One region of the Thalassotalea fonticola genome, then DNA from elsewhere that is predicted to be linked to it. Evidence: predicted binding sites of a transcription regulator. Region 1 holds the regulator's gene; the other holds the start of a gene.
The links. The regulator FNR, encoded in region 1, switches genes on or off when oxygen is low (the NO sensors DNR and NnrR bind a similar motif). The targets are predictions, from matches to a motif close to TTGATCTAGATCAA.

Region 1 (3,199 bases):
GCCAATAGATCACAATTAAGTCTGTCAATTACATGCTCGGCAGTATTGCCAATAAGAACTGCTGATAACCCTGTGCGGCCAATTGTGCCTAAGATCACTAATTCAGCATCAATTTGGTTGGCAACTTTTTCAATAACATCCTCTGGCAGGCCTTCTTCTACGTGTAAGTACTGCTCAGCCATATTGTATTTGTCACCATGTTCTTTCATTACATCAACATGGTGTTGTTTCATTGCATCGTTGTATTCGTTGGCATCAAATTCAGGTATTTCTATGGCAATATTTATTGGTGTGCCTGGATATGAATTTACAAAATGTACGTCAGCGTTAATGAGTTTAGCTAGATTGATTGCTTCTTCAGAAATTTTGTTATTCAGTGATTGATGTTCTTCTTCTTCGCTACCAGCGTTTACTGCAGCTAGAATATGACCATTATCAGGCCAGGTGTGTTCTTTAACTAACAATAATGGTACCCAACACTTACGAATAAGGTGCCAATCTGTTGGGGTAAATATAACTGATTGTAAGGTAGGGTGCTCGTGTGTGCTTTTAATGACCACATCAAAGGCATTATCTCTTACTTCAGCAAGAATGGCTTCAAAAGGGCGATTATGCCAAATCACTTTAGTTTGAATGTCATAATCAAAGTCTTCGATCAAATCAGTTAGCCAATTTTCTCTACCCTTAACTACCGTTTCACGCATAGCCTCACGTTCTTCACCGGATAGCATTGTGGTCATTTCATAGGAAAAATCATAAATAGATAAAAATGCGGTGACCTTAGCTCCTGAATGTTTAGCCAGAGTACATGCCCGTGCTAATGCTTTTTGTTCTTCAGTTGTAGGGTCAATAACGACTAATATATTCTGATAACTTTCCATACGTTCACCAATATAAAAATAATTAAGCTGATATAAGCTTAATATGAACTGGCGATTGTTACAAATATGTATTGAAAATTTATGTAAGGTTTATTAACGCGTTGATTTAAATCAAGTATAAATCAACGCATAAAGAGATGAGAGGAGGAAGTTTACTTAGTGTATCCGGCCAGTTCTAATAAGGCATCTTTATCTAGTATAGTAATGAATTTGTTCTCTACTTTGATCAAGCCTTCTTTTTGAAAGCGGGTCATTAAACGAGAGATTGTTTCTATGGTTAAACCAATATAATTGCCAATTTCGCTTCGGGTCATTGGTAAGTTAAATTCAACGGATGACAAATTTCGGTTACCTAATCTACGGCCATAATTAGCAAGAAATGTTGCTAACTTTTCTTCGGCATTTTTACGATTCAACAATAGTAACATTTCGCTGTTACACTGTATTTCGTCGCTCATTAAGCTCATCATTTGGGCTTTAAGCTTAGGAATTTTACTTGATAGTGTATCGAGTACTTCAAACGGTATTTCACATACCATTGATGTTTCTAACGCTTTAGCAAAGCTCGGATGGCTTTTGGCTGAAAGGGCATCAAAGCCCATTAAATCGCCGGCTAAATGGAAACCGGTAATCTGTTCTTCGCCTTGCTCAGAAATAATGAATGTTTTAAAGGTACCAGAGCGTATTGCATATAGAGTATGCAATTGTTCGCCAGCTTTAAATATTTGCGTATTTTTCTGGATTGGTTTTTTACGTTGAATAATATCATCAAGTAAGTTCAACTCGGTTTCATTTAAACTAAATGGTAAACAAAGTTCACTGATACTACAGTTCTGACACTTAATGTTATTTGCAATCGGTATTATTTGAGGCATATTATTACAGCTATTTCCATATTTAATGTGGTGCAGGGTACTAAAATATTTGATTTAGGGCAATAAATAACGAAAATAAGCCGTAAAAAATCAGTAAAATAGCTGTTAATGTACGAATTAGATCAGAACGTAACATTTCGGTTACAAATTTATAACCTGAAGCTAAAGTAAGTAATGCAGGTAATGTACCTAAGCCAAAAGCTAGCATTATTAATGCGCCATTTTGCCATGTCGCGCTGGCAATAGACCAAGTTAGGGTGGAATAGACCAAACCACAAGGCAACCAACCCCACACCATACCTAACAGTAAAGACTGTTTAACATTTTTTACCGGGATAAAGTTCTTACTCAGTGGTTGTAAGTATCTCCACAGAAACTTACCAATATTTTCTACTTTTGCTAGAACGAAAGACCACTTGGCAATATAAAGCCCTAAAAATATCACGAATAAGGCAGCGATAACTTTTAACCATAATATCGGAAAACCGAGCGACTTAGCAGCTAAAGAGCCGGTAAATCCAGCAATTGCACCTGCAACTGAATAAGAAAAAATGCGACCAAAATTGTAAGCGAAAATTAGGCTGATACTGGCCTTGGTTTTGTCTGCTATTGAGGCTGTCAGCATTGTAGTTATGCCACCACACATAGCAACACAGTGCCCCGCACCTGCAATACCAATTAAAAATGCGGATAAAAAGTCTAATTCCATATGGAGTTATTTGTCAGCTTTATTTGAGTGGCTGGTGTTATCTTGGAGTTCAGATTCATTTGATTTATTTGTATCGGTGGCAGTGCTGCTAATTTTATTACTTACCGGTTCATCATCAAACAAAATGCTCATGCCTTGTTTTTCCAAATCGTCAAACTGTTCTGTTTTTACCGCCCAAAAAAATAAATAAATTGCAATAGCGGTAAAAATAATGGCAATAGGAATAAGGATATAAATAACACTCATAAAATAGCTACTTTAATAATCTTAATGAATTAGTAACAACAATAATCGAACTTGCTGACATACCTAATACTGCCATATAAGGGGTGATAAAACCACACACCGCTAACGGCAGAATAATGGCGTTGTAGGCCAATGCCCAGGCAAAATTTTGTTTAACGATATTCGAGGTTTTCAACGCAATAGCTTTAAGCCTTAACAGGCTTGCAAGATGATTGTTCACTAAAATCACGTCGGCGCCACTTTTCGCTATCTCTGTACCACTTCCCATAGCAATCGATACGTGAGCTTGGGCAAACACTGGTGAATCGTTTACGCCATCGCCAACCATTGCGACAGTTTTACCTGCATTTTGTTTATCAGCCAAAATTTTCAGCTTGTCATTGGCACTGCAGGTGTCAAAGCTTTGATCGAGTTTTACTTGCTGATTAAAACCGTTAACCCCAGCCTTATTATCACCACTGATCAACATCGTTTCAATGTTGGATAAA
Region 2 (3,199 bases), 2.4 Mb from region 1:
TAAAGGAAAGTCCTGTAGATAATGTAAAAGATAAAGATCCCCGCATTGGTAGCAAGAAGCCAATAGATCTTGGTGTTGCCGCTACTCCTGTTAAACAAGCTAAACCGAAAGCTAAAGTTCTACAGCAACCGATTGCTGCGATTAAAGATGTTGAAGTAGACAACACTGAAATTGAGCTTCTAGAAAAAGAATTATTTGCCATAGAAGATAATGAAGAATTACAAATCCTAGCCGCTCGTGCAGAAGCTGGTGAAGAGTTAACAGAAACTGAAGCTCAACAACTCTCTGATAGCTTTGATCGTTACGAAGAGCTATTAGCTGCTTTAGGCATTGAAACAGAAGATGACGATGAAGAGTATGATGACGAAGATTCGGACGATCAACTTTGGGATAAATTGGACGAATCTGATTTTTCAGAATTTAAAGAGTAATTTTTATTGTGTCTTTTAGTATCATTTTACTTATTATTTTTGCTTCATTATTTCTTTTTGCTTTAGCGAGTTATGCTGCGTTTTTAATGTTTAAATTACGCAACCAAACAATAAATATGAAGCTTATTGAAGAAGAACATAAGCACCAACAAATCGTTCGTGATTTGAAAGCTGTTGACTCTATAGTACTGATAACCAAAGCAATTAATGAAAAACAATGTGATATATCTGAAGGCTGTTGGCGCCTATCTGTATTAATGGAATCATTGCCTCAACATAGTGAAGAGTTAAACATTAAATTTCCTGCTATATTTAAGTTATACAGCGAAATAAGTCATATGCCGATCCTTGAAGCACGCAAACAACTATCAAAGAAAGATAGGTTAGCGCTAGATCTAGAGCGTATGGGGATTGAACAAGAATTAGAGTCTGCTGTATATTCGGATGTAGCAGATTTACTACCCTTTGTTAAATCACTGCAAAAAGAGCTTAACCAACAAAAAAAATAGCAAGCGAGGCTGAATTATGTCAGAACAGCTAAAATCAGATTTTACCCAACGTATAATTGCTTTACAGGAACGTGTTAATTCAATTCATGGTGACTTTGCCGATGGTAGAGACGCGGACTGGGCTGAGCAAGCCTGCGAACGTGAAAATGATGAAGTACTCAATGCACTCGAATCTGAAGCTAAAATTGAAATACAGCAACTTTCCAATGCCATTACTCGTATAGAAGATGGCTCTTATGGTATATGCGCAGAATGTGGTGATGATATTGCAATCGGTCGATTAAAAGTCCAACCGTCAGCTACAAAGTGTATTCAATGCGCCGAATAGGGCGCAATAACAATAAACCCTATACTTCCTTAGGCTAAAATAAACTCAATTGTTAACCAAGTGCTAAAACATTGCGCTTGATCAATACGCATTATTATAATCTTTTTATACTAATCACGATTAGTATAAAAAGGTTTTTGTAAATGACGTCTCAAATGTTTTCTCCGGAATTATTAGCCAAATATAATGTAAGTGGGCCACGCTATACATCGTATCCAACTGCTTTAGAATTTAACGAGCAGTTTACCGATGTAGATTTAATTGCAGCGGTAAATAATTCAACAACAAAAGATTTGTCTTTATATATCCACATTCCTTTTTGCCATAGTCTTTGCTATTACTGTGGATGTAATAAGATTGTCACTCGTCATCGTGGTAAAGCCGATGAATATCTCGACTATTTATTTAAAGAAATAGACTCTCGAGCACAATTATTTCAAGACCACCAGGTAAAGCAATTACATTGGGGTGGTGGAACACCAACGTTCTTAACAAAAGAACAAATTAGCCGACTGGTAAACAAGCTTAAAGCAGTATTTAATTTTTCAGATTCAGCTGAATTAAGTATTGAAGTTGATCCAAGAGAAATCGAATTAGACTTAGTAGACCATTTATATGCTGAAGGCTTTAATCGCTTAAGTATTGGCGTACAAGATGTTGATACTAAGGTTCAAAAAGCAATAAACAGAGAGCAGAGTACAGAGTTTGTTACGGATTTAATTCATCATGCAAAAGCGGTTGGTTTTAATTCGGTAAATATCGATTTAATTTATGGCCTACCGCATCAATCACCTGAAACTTTCGCCAATACTATTGCGGCAGTAAAAGTAATGGATCCGGATAGGATTTCTCTTTTTAGTTATGCGCATATGCCTAGTCGTTTTGCCGCGCAGCGCAAAATAAGAGACGAATGGATGCCTAATGCAGACCAAAAATTTGCCATTATGCAGTACGCGATAGAATCACTAATTGACTTAGGTTATGACTTCATCGGAATGGATCATTTTGCTAAGCCTACGGATGAATTATCTATTGCCCAAAAAGCCGGAAAATTACACCGTAATTTCCAAGGATACACAACACTAGGTGACTGCGATTTACTCGCCATGGGCGTATCTTCTATTAGCGCTATTGGCCAAAGCTTTAGCCAAAACAGCAAAACCCTAAAAGAATATTATCAAGCGGTGGACGAGAAAGGCCATGCGCTAGAAAAAGGCATTGTGACTACAAAAGACGACGTGATCAGAGCTACAGTAATTAAAGAGCTAATGTGTAATTTTAGTTTGTCTAAAACACTAATTGAACAGCAATATGATATTAACTTTAATGAGTATTTCGCTGAAGACTTACACAGCTTACAGACTTTTATTAATGATGACTTATTAACTAACAATATTGATGAAATTATAGTTGCCGAGAAAGGGCGATTGTTAATTCGCAATATTTGTATGTCGTTTGATGCGTATTTAAAATCAAAAATCCATCAACAACGATTTTCTCGGGTAATTTAATCAGCGATTATATCTTACCTAGTATGTGATTAAGACCAGCACTGTTTATAACCAGATGCTGGTTTTTTTTGTCTTCCATTATTTCAGCTTGTTCAGCCCATTGATAAAATACATTGCGGTGAATCGACGCATATAGGTTTCGTCTTACTCGAACTTTTAATTCTCCATTATTACTAATTTCTAACTTATGCTCTTCATCAAGCAAGAGCATGTCTCCTAAGTTAGTGGTTAATTCAATTGTTGACGGAGTTACATCATCTAACCAATGCCAATGAGTAATCACAAAGGGCTCTTTGGTTACAGTGATCTTAATTTTTTCAACTGGAGTTACTAAAAAATAGTCATTCTCTTCCTTTTTCAAAACAGTAGAAAAGAGCCTAACCAAACGCTCCCGATTAATAACAGTACCCATATAGAACC

Region 2: a site for FNR is predicted at 1,340-1,353, ahead of hemN (oxygen-independent coproporphyrinogen III oxidase). Genes of this name have one in related genera too.

Annotation. Positions count from the first base shown of each region.
Region 1 is NZ_CP136600.1:1,066,129-1,069,327, reverse strand. It holds gene uspE (universal stress protein UspE) at 1-881, opposite strand, end outside; gene fnr (fumarate/nitrate reduction transcriptional regulator Fnr) at 1,034-1,756, opposite strand; gene RI844_RS04455 (sulfite exporter TauE/SafE family protein) at 1,797-2,465, opposite strand; gene ccoS (cbb3-type cytochrome oxidase assembly protein CcoS) at 2,472-2,711, opposite strand; gene RI844_RS04445 (heavy metal translocating P-type ATPase) at 2,719-3,199, opposite strand, start outside.
Region 2 is NZ_CP136600.1:3,452,316-3,455,514, forward strand. It holds gene yihI (Der GTPase-activating protein YihI) at 1-431, shown strand, start outside; gene RI844_RS14110 (DUF2489 domain-containing protein) at 440-940, shown strand; gene RI844_RS14115 (TraR/DksA family transcriptional regulator) at 957-1,268, shown strand; gene hemN (oxygen-independent coproporphyrinogen III oxidase) at 1,412-2,779, shown strand; gene RI844_RS14125 (DUF1285 domain-containing protein) at 2,787-3,199, opposite strand, start outside.